Regions from separate parts of the Clostridium intestinale genome, predicted to be linked through region 1. Evidence: a T-box and tRNA genes for the amino acid it is inferred to sense, from the RefSeq annotation. Region 1 holds a T-box; the other regions hold tRNA genes.
What was found. A T-box is a leader RNA that pairs with one kind of tRNA and senses whether it is charged. The one in region 1 lies ahead of trpS (tryptophan--tRNA ligase), so its partner is inferred to be a tRNA-Trp.

Region 1 (4,609 bases):
TGTTACCGATAGTTGATAAACCAACCATGCAGTATATAATAGAAGAGGCAATAGCATCAGGAATAGAAGAAATATTAATAATAACAGGTAGAAACAAAAAATCTATTGAGGATCATTTTGATAAATCTATAGAACTTGAAATGGAACTAGAAAAATCAGGAAAACAAGATTTGCTGGATTTAGTAAGAGATATATCTGGAATGGTAGATATTCATTATATAAGACAAAAAGAGCCTAAAGGATTAGGGCATGCAATTCTTTGTGCTAAAACTTTTGTTGGAAATGAACCATTCGCAGTACTTCTAGGGGATGATGTAGTACATAGCGAGAATCCATGTTTAGGACAGTTGATAGAGTGCTTTAATGAATATAAAACAACCATACTTGGGGTGCAAACGGTTCCTGAAGATGATGTAAATAAGTATGGGATAGTAGATGGTATCCATATTGAAGATAGGGTTTATAAAGTAAAAGATTTAGTAGAAAAACCGTCTAGAGATGAAGCGCCTAGCAATGTTGCTATTCTTGGAAGGTATATAATAACACCACAGATATTTAATATACTAGAGAAAACTAAACCTGGAAAAGGTGGAGAAATCCAGCTTACAGATGCATTAAAAGAACTTATATCTCAAGAGGCTATGTATGCATATGATTTTGAAGGAAGACGATATGATGTTGGAGATAAACTAGGATTTTTACAAGCTACAGTAGAGTATGCCCTTAGAAAAGATGATTTGAGGGATGCATTTTCAGAGTATTTAAAAACTAAACCATGGGAAACCGTAAAATAATTTCAGTTACTATTATATTATACAAGTATATAAAAACGTCAAGACTTAAACTAGTTTTGACGTTTTTATATGCATTAATTTGCTTATAAATTAATTACCTAGGAATAAGACCTATTTTCTTTTGAACTTTTCTTAGGACTTTATTAGCGGTATAATTTGCTTTTTCTGCTCCTGTTTTATATATGCTTTCCAGATAATTTTTGTCTGCCAAAAGATTTTTGATTTTTTCTTGTAAAGGGGTTAATTCTTCAATTATACTTTCTGCGACATCGCTTTTTAATTGAGCGTATCCTTTATCAGAATAATCAGCAGCTATTTCTTCTGGAACTATACCTTTAATTGAACTTAAAATGTTTATAAGATTTCTTATTCCTGGTTGTTCATCAGAATAATTTATTTTTCCAACTGTATCTGTAACAGCCCTACTAACTTTCTTTCTTATGACATCAGGAGGATCCATTATTAAAATATAAGAGTTAGGATTCTCATCAGATTTAGACATTTTCTTTTCAGGTTCTTGTAAACTCATAATTTTAGCACCGGCTTTAGGTATATAAGGCTCAGGTATTTTAAAGGTTTCACTGTAGGCATTATTAAATCTATTAGCTATGTCTCTAGTTAGTTCTAAATGTTGTTTTTGATCTTTTCCAACTGGTACTAGATCAGTGTTGTAAAGTAATATATCAGAAGCCATTAATACAGGATAATTAAATAGTGCAGAACCTATTGAATCACCCAATTTTTGTGATTTATCTTTATATTGAGTCATTCTGCTAAGTTCCCCAATATAGGTATTACAGCCAAGTAACCAAGAACATTCACTATGAGCTGGAACGTGGGATTGAATAAACAGAGTGTTTTTTTCTGGATCAATTCCTGCACCTATATAAATAGCTAATACTTCTAAGGTTCTTTTTCTTAAATCAGCAGGTGTTTGGCGAACTGTAATAGCGTGTAAATCAACTACACAAAAATAACAGTCATATTCATCCTGTAACTTAACCCAATTTTTTAAAGCTCCTAAGTAGTTTCCTATAGTTAAATTTCCAGAGGGTTGAATTCCACTAAAAATAACTTTTTTTCTTTCATCCATAAGTTGGTTCTCCTTCCATGTGCGTTTAATAAAAAATATCAAATTTTACAATATAAAAAAGTCGCCAAGGCGATTATGAGCCGTCGACTTTTTTGCGCATCTACCTTTCCAAACGAATGTGAGGAAAAACTGGCAGGCGCTCAATTTTCTTGTTTTTTATTCTTTAGGAGATTCATGTAGACTTCTTATATTCATATATAATTTAAGTTATCCACAACTTTGAAATAATATAATTTCCTAAAGAATAAAAAAAGCCCTATGGAAAAGTCCATAGGGCGTTATTTACGCGGTGCCACCTAAATTCAAGAGTAGTAATCTCTTCTTTGAAGATACATTCATATCCTGTCTATATAACGTTAGACGAACGTTTTAACCTACTAAAAGTTTCAGTTAAAAACCTCGAAGATCCATTCAACTTAAGTATACATACTGCATCCCACCATAAACAGCTCTCTTAAATGTAACTTTTAAGTTTACTACTTCTTTTCACAGGTTATGATATAATTTTATAATATAATTATATGTTATTAATAGGAATAATGTCAACCAACTCAATAATTCTTTCTTCTTCCAACAAGAGCATCTATTATAAAGACTATAGCAGCAATAACTAGTAAAACATTTATTGCGTAGCCACCTACTTTAAATAGAAGACCTAATAGCCAAAAGAAAACAACTATACCTCCAAGCCATTTTAAGAATCCCATTATATCACCTCCATTTAAATAGGATATATTAATAGTATGTCTAATTGGCCCTAAATTAATGTACAGGATCATTTAAGTTTTTTTCTAATACTATACAAAAATGAAGCTATAACTGGAATTATTAACATAAATAAAATATTTATTAATGTATAAAACTCTAAGAATAAACTTAGCGTAAAGATATTTTTACATAGGTAATAACTAATAATATAGTTAATTATAGATATTGTTATAAAAAATTTATTAGGATTTTTGATTTTGTCTTTATAGATAATGTAAATAGCAAATATACTAAGTAAATACTTTATTATAAAGCCTAATACATTTTGTAAAAGAACAAAAAACTCACCACTCTCAAAGAATTTTCCATACTCGACTCTTTGAGCTTGAGTAAACTCAGGGAAAAATATATTCGCCCCTCTAAAATGATTAAAAAAGCCTAAAATACTAAGAACTGAATAAGTTGAAATTACTGATACTACAATCATGGTAGGAGCGTAATACTTTTTCAACTCACTTTTTTCTTCAATTTTTTTTATATAAGGCAAGGTTATTCCAAAAGAAGAGAAATAACCTAATATGTATAGTATAGAAAGTAATGAATTAAAATTAAATGGATTACCGAATACAGGGGTAACATAGTTAATTTTAATATAGGGTATAAATAAAAATGCTAATATTAACATACACAAAAACATAGTAGCAATAGAAATTAAAGAAAGCCTAAGGATGGATGAGAATCCCATACAAAGCATATAAGCAGACGCTGATATAAAAAATAGTAATGCAAACCAAGCAGGCGTTTCAATAAATACAGTGTTGTGTATTGAAGTTGAAAATATGGAGACACTTTCAATAGCATTAAACATTAATAAAAGCGAAAAGCAAAACAAAAATATTTTTCCTAAATATTTTCCGTAGGAAGATTCAAATAAATCATTCATACTTGAAATATTGAATTTTATAAATATATTAATTATATAATAACCTAAAACACCAATAAGTATGGATGAAAAAAGAACTAATAACCAACTATCTCTTCCCCCTAATGATAAAAATAGTATCGGATATGTCTTTATAGATATTAATGTAACGCACAAGACTAAAAATATATGGTGTTTACTTGTGTATTTTTTCAAAATATTCACCTCTTAATTAGTAACTTTTAAAAATAGTATTTGCAAATTTGGGAATATTAAACCTAGAAAGGAAAAATAATAAGGAATGGTGATGTTTATGAATAACTACTTAGAAGAACTGAAAAAAACATATGAAAATACCTTTGACGTAAAATATAGAGATATAGAGACCCCACTTGGAAAAGCAACATTGATATTTATTGATGTATTATGTTCTAGCGCATTTATAAGTGAATATATAGTAGCTCCATTAACTTCTAAAAATTATTCTATTAAAAATGTTGATGATATATTAACTAAAGTAATAACAATGAACTTAGCAGGAACTGTTAAAGATATGAAAGATGCTAATGAACATATCTTAATGGGTGATGTTGTTATTGTTTTTGAGAAAAGTGACACTATGATTTATTGTGAGACTAAGAGTTTCGTTAGAAGAGGAGTAGGGATTCCTTTAACAGAGTCAGTAGTTAAAGGGCCAAGAGAAGGATTTGCTGAAGCTTTTGTTGATAATGTTGCCTTAATTAGAAGAAGAGTAAGAAATGTAAATTTAAAACTTGAACCTCTTATATTAGGAAAAGAATCTAATACATCAGTATGTATAGCATATTTAAAGGGTGTAGCTCCAGATAATTTGGTACAGAAAGTTAAAGATAAAATACAACAATCTAACTATAACTTCTTGCTAGATACAAATTACATAGAAAACACATTAACTGAAAAAAGAAGTTTGTTTGATACCATAGGATACTCAGAAAAGCCAGATGAGATTTCCGCAAAGATTATGGAAGGTAGAGTAGCAATAATAGTAGATGGGACTCCTTTTGTAGTAACTGTACCATATTTTTTCGTGGAAAACTTTCAAACTCCAGATGA
Region 2 (4,609 bases), 2.0 Mb from region 1:
AAAACCTAATTTTTTGTATAACCACTGAGCAGGAAGATTAGATACTCTTACCTCTAAAGTTATTTCCTTTGCACCTCTAGCATAAGCCTTATCTAAAAGCGCATTTAATAAAGTTTCACCTATACCTTTGCATCTATAATCTGGATGAACCGCTATATTAGTAATATGAGCTTCTTCTAATATCACCCATATACCTCCATAAGCTATTACTCTGTTGTCCATAATAACAACTAAATAAGAAGCTAATTTATTTTTTAGCTCTCTCTTAAAAGAATCATAGCTCCAAGGAATGGGAAATGAAAAAATAGAAATCTCACATATATCAACAAGATGTTCAGAAGTCATGTCTACAATTGTGAATTGTTTAGAATTAAATTCATCCATTACTCTAATCCTAATTTCCTTTCATACTCTCTTTCAGCTTGGGATTTCCTTAAATAAAGAGGTATTGAATTATTAATATCATCTTTTTCACCATTTAAAAGTCTAGCAAGACCTAATTCTCCTAAAGAAGAAGCCCTTGTATAATTAAGATGAAGAGGAGGGAAAACCGCTTCCTTTTTTAAATCCTTAAGCTCCACCTTATATTTTATTGTTCCATCACCTATAAAAAGAACCTGTTCATTATATTCATTTAATATTTCAGAAAGTTCTTTAAGAGAAATATTAAGGTAATCAGAAAGCCTTGTAAGCTTACCATCTATATTCTTATATAAAGCTGTATAGACATTACCTCTTAAAGCATCCATAACAGGACATATAATACCAGTAAAGTTAAATACGTTATAAGCTAAGCCATCTAGGTTTGAAATAGAAACAAAAGGCTTATTTATACCTAATGACATACCTTTTATGGTGGCAAGACCTATTCTAAGTCCAGTAAAGGAACCAGGACCTTCAGAAATAACAAAACCATCTATATCCTTTATCTTTAAATTATTATTTTTAAGTAAAGTTTCAATCATAGGTAAAAGTAATACAGAATGTTGCTTTTGATAATTTAAATTATATTCACCTAAAACTCCATTTTCATTTAAAAGTGCAACAGTTGCAACAGCTGTTGAAGAATCTACACTTAATATATTCATAGTTTTAACTCCTTTATGTACGAATAACCTTCCCCATAAGGTCTGATAGATATTTTTCTATACTCATCTCCTAAGTGCGGAAGTTTTTTAATGCTTATGTGGACAAAATCTTCTGGAATGATATCCTCTATGTAGTTAGCCCATTCAATTAGACTCACGCCATTACCAAAAATATATTCATCAAAACCTATAGCCATAATTTCATCAGAATCATTTACTCTATAAACATCAAAGTGGTAAAGCGGAAGTCGTCCGCTATTATATTCATTAACAATTGTAAAGGTTGGGGAAGTAATATGCTCAGATATACCTAGACCCTTAGCAAATCCTTTAGAAATATGGGTCTTACCCGTTCCTAAATCACCAGTTAAACAAAATACATCACCAGCCTTAGCTAATTCACCTAGCATATAGCCAATGTGCATAGTTTTTTCTACAGAATCAACAATAAATTCCATAAGTAAACTCCTTTTCTTTAAAGTATCTTCTTACTATTCTATCCAACTTCGTAAAAAAAGAAAAGAAGTAAAGAGTGAAATAATTAAGAATTTATTAAATGTTAGGAATATCCTTTGAATATAATAATACTATGTAATACAATAAGAAATGTAAGTAAATAAGTCGGAGGAAAATTATGAAAAAGATTACCTTTGGGATGTTAATTATAAATCTTATAGCATTTATAGTTTTATCCATATATCCAAAGATGACTTTATCTAGTAAAGCAAATGAGTCTAATAAGATTAGAGAACCTTTTTTTAATATAATGACATCTAATAAGTCAGTGTATTTAATGGTTAATGAGCTAGTTAAAGATAAACATAACGTAGAATATTTGGCGAAAGACCAAGAAGAAATAAAAAGCTTTACTTTTGATGAAGATGTGATAAACAATATTTCCAATATGGATTTATTTATATATACAGGCAAAAATTTTGAACCTTGGGCTACTGATTTAATATCAGAATTAAAAAAAGATAAGGTATCAGTTGTAGATATTTCAAGAGGGACTAAGGTATTAACTATCGAAGGTGGAAATGAAAATCCATATTATTGGATGGACTTTGAAAACTATAAGATAGCTTTATTTAATATTAAAAATGAGCTCCAAGCTTATGACCCTAACAATAAAGAATACTATGAGACTAATTATAATGATGTTATAAAGGGATTTGAAGAAGCATATCTAGATAAGCTAACTGTACTTAAGAATTTAGAAAGTGCAGACTTCTATTATGCCGACTATTCTTTAGAGTACTTTGGCAAATATATAAACAGTAAAGTACAAGCGTTAGATAATAATAAGCTAGATAAACTTATAAAATCTAAAGCTCATAATAAGATAGTGTTATATAGTGATGATAAACAAATTGATAAATATAGAGAAACTCTAGAGTTAAATAATGTTCACTTAATAAAAGTGAAGTATTATAGTGAAGATAAGGATTACGTTCATACTTTAGAAGAGGCTATAGATGAGCTATTTAAAAGTTTAAACCTAACTTTAGGCACTAAAAAGCTAGAATGAAAAAATATTTGATAAATATGTTGCAAATAAATTGGGATTATGATATTATAACTATTGTGTCTTAGGGGTATGGCTCAACGGTAGAGTAGTGGTCTCCAAAACCATTGGTTGTGGGTTCAAATCCTACTGCCCCTGCCATATATGTCCAGCAGAATTATTCTGTTGGATTTTTTGTTTTATATAAAGAATAGGAACATAAATTTAAAATAATAAAAACAAAAAAAGCTGGATGAAAATCCAGCTTGTTTATTTTTCTATCTTATTCATTTTTAATTTCATATATTCTACTATAAGCTCGTCTAAGTATTGGCTTAACTGAAGGCGAGGAGCTTCCTCGTCGCAAGTAACGCTAATTTCGTTAAGGGTATCTCTAACTTCTGATATATACTTATCTAGCTCAAATAGATTTTTTTCTATTTTATCCATATCCATATACACCTCCATGGGTATGCATAGTTGTATTAAAGCGAGTTATTATTACCAAAGACTCCATTAACAGTTGTATCATTTAGTTTATCCACTATACTTTTAAAGTTAGGCAATTTATTAGACATATCTCTATTTAAACTTTTAAATATTTCCACAATATAAATGCTATCATCTATATTTATTGGACATGATAGTATAAGTAAAACCTCTTTACCTTTATTCTCTAATTTCGCGAAAAGATTATTGTTAGTAAGAGCTTTGCTGCAAACACAATTTTTGCATGGAGATTCATTTTCAAAATGCTTGTAGCAAGGTATATTAGAGTATTCCAATGAATCTGAATCAAAGACTAATTTATTTATGGGGTCAACAATTCTTATATAATCATAAAAGCCTTCTATAATGGACAGTTTTTTAAAAATTTCTTTTAAAATGTTCATATAAACAATCGAGCCTCCATAAGATAATAAATAGTACTATAATAATATTATATATGTAAACTCATTGATTTACAATATATCCTAAAAATATAAGATTTTTTTAATGAATTATAGGATATTACTAATAATATAGTACTATGTTATAATCTAGTTACTTGGATAGATAGGATTGATTTTATGGAATGGATAAAGAGTTTTTTCAGCTACAATATAAGAAATATTGACTATAACTTAGATGAAAATAAAAATAGAGTCAATAAGGAATTTGAAAAAGAGAATAACAACTTGATTTTACTTAGAATAAAATTTGTATGTATAGCTATAATTATTTTAAGTGCTTATTATGTCTATATAGATTTTGTAACCTTTAAAGAACTAGAGGGTACATATTATCTTAGAAATCTTAGAGTTATGCATTTTATAATAATTTTAGGATGTTTTTTATATTTAGGTATTTATGAATTTTATTTAAAAAAGAATAAGAATGTTAAGGATAAACATATATCTTTTGTTATTAAAATATACTTAATTTCAACTTTATTGGTAGGGATGTTGTCATCTTTAAATAGTCAATATCTTACAGGAAACATAGATTCATATATTATAGTTTGTGTCCTTGTTGCAGCAGCACTTCCTTTGGAACCAATTTTTATGTTTTGTACTTTTTTTATGAATCACGCTATGTTTATAGTGGGTTTAAATTTAATTGTGCAAGATAAATATGAATTGGCAACCAAAGAAATTAATTCAACTATTATGGTCATAATGACTTATATATTAGTAGTAATTACATATAGATTCAGAAAAGATGATTATTACAATAAAAGTAACTTAGAAAAATTATTTGAAATAAATCCGTATCCTTTAATTATAGAAAGATTTAAGGATGGAAAAATCATAAAGGTTAATAAAAAAATACTAGAATTTTATGATATATCTTTAGAAGAAAGTAAAAATTTAACTGAAAAAGATCTCTATTCTAATCATGAAGAGAGAAATAATATTATAAAAAGGTTAGAAAATGAAGGAAATATATATAATTACATATTAGAACATAAAACCAAAGATGGCTTAAGTAAATGGGTTATTGCTAATTATGAGGTTATTAATTATAGAGGAGAAAA
Region 3 (4,609 bases), 2.0 Mb from region 1:
ATTTAAAAAAAGAATAAACAGAAGATTTGAATACTTTGTAAAAGGGCTTGAAGCAGAAGCTAAAGAGTTAATTGAGAGAAGAGAAAATAGTGGCAGAAGAAAGAATGAAGATGATGATGGAGAAGAGATAGCATCAGAAGAAGAATAAAAGATAATAATTAATGATGAAGGGACAGGGTAAAATGAAAAAAGTTATAATAAATGCCGATGATTTTGGATTAACAAAAGGTGTGTCATTAGGTATATTAGATTCTATGGAAAAAGGGGTAGTAACAGAAACTACTGCCATGGCAAATGGACTATATATAAAGGAAGCTATTGAAGAGGCAAAAGTTAGAGGAGTAAAAAATGTAGGAGTTCACCTAACTTTAACCTGGGGTAAACCAATACTTCCTAGAGAAGAGATAAAATCCATAGTTTCAGAAGAGGGAAATTTTCATAGAAGAATAGATTTAGTTGAAAATATAAACTATGAGGAAGTTAAAAAAGAATTTAAAGCGCAGATAGAAAAGATTATTTCCATGGGAATAGTGCCAACTCATTTAGATGGACATCATCATGCATTTGCGTTTACAAATGAGGGGCTAGATGTTGTATTTGAACTAGCAAAAGAATATAACCTTCCAGTTAGATGCCCGTTTATAGAAAATTTAAATTACTTCAAAGATAATAATATAAAAACAACGGATGATATGTGTATCGATTTTTATAATGAAGGAGTAAGTGAAGATTACTTAATAAAGGTATTAGAAGACGCTAAAGATGAGGAAGTATTAGAAATAATGTGTCATCCAGCATATGTAGATGAGGATTTAATAAATGCAACCTCATATAACAAACATAGAGCAGAGGAATTTAGGGTTTTAACTTCAGAAAAAATTAAAACATATATTAATGAAAATAATATTGAGCTGATAGGCTTTAAAGAAATATAAACAAAAATAGACACTTCTAAAAAATAGATTTTTAGAGGTGTCTATTTCTTTGTAGGTAAGTACTGAAAATATATATTGTAATAGTTAAAATGAAAATGCATATATCAATGTTCCATTAAAAAGTTGGTGCACAAATAAAGTTTTAGAAATGTAACTGAGAGATAGTATCACCAACTTTTAATTCCAACATTGTTATAAGAAAATAAAGACTATAGTACCAATCAATTTACCGTATAGTATGGAAAAATAGAAGTAATACTAAATCTAGAAAATAAAAAGGAGTGATATTAAATGGCTCACAAAAATAACAAAAATTCTAAAGAAAATAAAAAAGCAGGTCAAAAAACTCAAAAGGAATTAAATAAAATGAAAATGGAGACAGCTAACGAAATAGGTTATTCAAAAGAGTCAAGAAAACTTGGCAAAAATGAGCCTAGAAAAAGAGATCCAGAACAAAGTTAATAGCCTTTAGGGCTATTTTATTTTGCTTGCAATTATTGGATATAGAAATAAATTGTAACAAATTAATGAGTAGGCTAAAATAGTATTAATTAGAAAATGTTGAGAGGGATTTTAAATGGATATTTTTTTAGCAAGGCAACCAATATTTGATAAAAAAAATAAAATAATAGCCTACGAATTATTATTTAGAACTGGAATGTTAAATAAATATAATAGTGTAGATGGAGATAATGCAACAATAGAAGTCATAAAAAATACTTTATTTAATTTTGGAATAGAAAAAATAGCTAAAAGTAAAAAGGTATTTATTAATTTCACTGAAAATATTTTAAAATCTAACATTTTAGATTTGTTGTCTCCAGAATATGTTATAGTTGAAATTTTAGAAGATATAGAACCAACCCTAGAGATAATTAACATATGTAGAAAGCTTAAGGAAATGAAATACACAATAGCCCTAGATGATTTTGTTTTTCATGATAAATATAAGAGTTTGATGGGGTTTGTTGATATTATTAAAGTCGATTTTAGGATTACTAAAGGGGAAGAGCGAAAAGAAGTTATTAAAAAGATAAAAAACAAAAATATAAAGTTTCTAGCTGAGAAAGTGGAGACCATAAAGGAATTTAATGATGCAGTAAAATATGGGTATTCGTATTTTCAAGGCTATTACTTAAGTAAACCCGTAGTTATATCAGGTAAAAAAATACCTGAAAATAAGATTATACATATGAGATTAATGGAGGAATTAAACTCTAAGGACTTTTCATTAGAAAAGGTTGAAGAGTTGATAAAAAAAGATATATCTTTGTCTTATAAATTGCTCAGAATAGTAAATTCAGCTGAATTTGGATTAAAGTATAAAATTACATCCATAAAACAAGCCCTATCATATACAGGAGAAACTCAGGTAAAAAAATGGTTGTATTTAGTATCAATAAAAGCAATAGGGGATGACAGACCTGATTTTATAATATTTGAATCTTTAGCAAGAGCAAAATTTGGTGAATTAATATTTCTGAAAACAAGATTCAAGAATGATTCATTTAATGCTTATTTGACAGGTATGTTATCTTTAGTTGATGTGATTTTAGAAAAACCAATAGATGAGATACTTGAGGAAATTTTAGTTGATGAGGAAGTAAAAAGTGCATTAATAGGAGAAAAAAACAATAAATATGGTTTCTTATTATCTTTAATATTAAATTATGAACAAGGAAAGATAGATAAGATATTTGAACTTATGGAATATTTTAATATTAGCACGGATGAATTAAGAAGTAGTTATATGGAATCTATAGAGTGGAGTCATAGAAATAATTTATAACAAGTATTTTAAGTAATAAAACTTGCGCTAGTAAGAAATTTATGTTAATATAACTAATGTTCAAAAACATATAGGGGTATGGCTCAATTGGTAGAGTAGTGGTCTCCAAAACCATTGGTTGTGGGTTCGAGTCCTACTGCCCCTGCCATAAAAGACTTTAATCAGATTTTGATTAAAGTCTTTTTATTGCTTAAAATTTTATTACAAAAAAGACTTTTAATTGAATGAAAAATGACTATATGATACTATAAAAGTTGTTGAATATTTAAATAGAAGGTCAATTAATAAAATAGATTTGTAAAATTTAAAAAAAGAGAGGTTTGTTTTATGAAAGTTTTAATTACTGGAGCAAAAGGACAATTAGGAAAGCAAATTACTAATATATTAAGAAATGGACAATCAGAAATAGGTAAGCTACCAAAAGAATATGAAAATGTTGAAATTATAGGTGTGGATGTTGATGTACTTGATATTACAGATATAAATGCTGTAAGAAGTTATTTAACTGCTGTTAAGCCAGAAATTATAATAAATTGTGCGGCGTATACAAATGTAGATGCCTGTGAAAGCAATGAAGATTTAGCTTTTAAAATAAATGCGTTAGGACCTAGAAATTTGGCAATAATATCTAATGAAGTAAATGCTAAAGTGATCCATGTGTCTACTGATTATGTATTTAGTGGAGAAGGAACAGTGCCATTTAAGGAGTATGATGAAACAATACCTGTAAGTGTTTATGGAAAAACTAAACTAGCTGGAGAAAAATTTGTAAGAGAAATAGCTGACAAATATTATATAATAAGAACAGCTTGGCTATATGGATATGAAGGTAGCAATTTTGTGTATACTATAATTAAAGCAGGAAAAGAAAAAGGTTATTTAACAGTTGTAGATGATCAAAGAGGAAATCCAACCAATGCAGAAGATTTAGCACATCATATGTTAAAAGTTGCTGTTACAGAAGAATATGGTACTTATCACTGTACAGGAACTGGAGAGTGTTCTTGGTATGATTTTGCTAGCAAAATCATTGAATTTTCTAATATAGAATGTAAAGTTGATCCAGTTACTTCTAATGATTATGTAAGAGCAGCAAAAAGACCATCTTATTCATCTTTAGATAACATGATGTTAAGAGTCACTATTGGAGATGAAATGAGAAACTGGGAAGATGCGCTAAAAGTATTTTTAAATAATAAAAAATAACATATTTAGTAACCTATTTATAAATATTATGAGGAATATGTTGCCTTTTTATACTCTATATATAAAGATTTAGTAACAAAATTGTAGTTTAATAGACACTAGTAAGTTAATTATGATAGAATTGTATTGCAAAAGTTATGAAGAAAATGGTATTTAAGTAACTTTAAATAAATTAAATTCTTAATTTTGGAGGGTAACATGCAAAATTTAGATTATAATATTCCTAAAAAAATCAACGGAGAAATAAGCATGAGTTTAAAAATATATTCACTTTTTAAAAGGATATTTGATGTTGTTAGTTCAACTTTATTATTAATAATTTTATCTCCATTGTTTTTGATTTTAATTGTCTTAGTTAAATTAGATTCAAAAGGTCCAGTGTTTTTTGGACATAAAAGAATAGGATATAAAGGAGAAACCATAAGTGTCTATAAGTTTAGAAGTATGGTTCAGAATGCAGAAGAGGTTTTGAAAAACTTTACACCAGAGCAAAAAGTGGAGTTTGAAAAAAATTTCAAACTAGATGATGATCCAAGAGTTACTAAAATAGGAGCATTTTTGAGAAAAACCAGCTTAGATGAACTTCCTCAATTAATTAATATAATTAAAGGGGATATGAGTGTAGTAGGTCCTAGGCCTATAGTTCAAAAGGAAGTAGTTAAATACGGAAAATATGCAG

Region 2: it has a tRNA-Trp gene. The T-box ahead of trpS (tryptophan--tRNA ligase) is inferred to sense a tRNA for this amino acid. The anticodon was not compared.
Region 3: it has a tRNA-Trp gene. The T-box ahead of trpS (tryptophan--tRNA ligase) is inferred to sense a tRNA for this amino acid. The anticodon was not compared.

What each region holds. Positions count from the first base shown of each region.
Region 1 is NZ_CP121166.1:47,305-51,913, forward strand. Features, by position in the region: gene galU (UTP--glucose-1-phosphate uridylyltransferase GalU) at 1-794, shown strand, start outside; gene trpS (tryptophan--tRNA ligase) at 889-1,887, opposite strand; T-box leader at 2,156-2,386, opposite strand; gene P8F83_RS00225 (lmo0937 family membrane protein) at 2,439-2,594, opposite strand; gene P8F83_RS00230 (GerAB/ArcD/ProY family transporter) at 2,663-3,733, opposite strand; gene P8F83_RS00235 (spore germination protein) at 3,831-4,609, shown strand, end outside.
Region 2 is NZ_CP121166.1:2,744,755-2,749,363, reverse strand. Features, by position in the region: gene rimI (ribosomal protein S18-alanine N-acetyltransferase) at 1-384, opposite strand, end outside; gene tsaB (tRNA (adenosine(37)-N6)-threonylcarbamoyltransferase complex dimerization subunit type 1 TsaB) at 384-1,088, opposite strand; gene tsaE (tRNA (adenosine(37)-N6)-threonylcarbamoyltransferase complex ATPase subunit type 1 TsaE) at 1,085-1,546, opposite strand; gene P8F83_RS14035 (metal ABC transporter substrate-binding protein) at 1,723-2,616, shown strand; tRNA gene P8F83_RS14030 (tRNA-Trp) at 2,680-2,754, shown strand; gene P8F83_RS14025 (Spo0E family sporulation regulatory protein-aspartic acid phosphatase) at 2,863-3,048, opposite strand; gene P8F83_RS14020 (hypothetical protein) at 3,078-3,485, opposite strand; gene P8F83_RS14015 (sensor domain-containing diguanylate cyclase) at 3,663-4,609, shown strand, end outside.
Region 3 is NZ_CP121166.1:2,734,433-2,739,041, reverse strand. Features, by position in the region: gene P8F83_RS13990 (DUF3284 domain-containing protein) at 1-148, shown strand, start outside; gene chbG (chitin disaccharide deacetylase) at 183-935, shown strand; gene P8F83_RS13980 (small, acid-soluble spore protein, alpha/beta type) at 1,227-1,397, shown strand; gene P8F83_RS13975 (EAL and HDOD domain-containing protein) at 1,513-2,724, shown strand; tRNA gene P8F83_RS13970 (tRNA-Trp) at 2,797-2,872, shown strand; gene rfbD (dTDP-4-dehydrorhamnose reductase) at 3,052-3,930, shown strand; gene P8F83_RS13960 (sugar transferase) at 4,180-4,609, shown strand, end outside.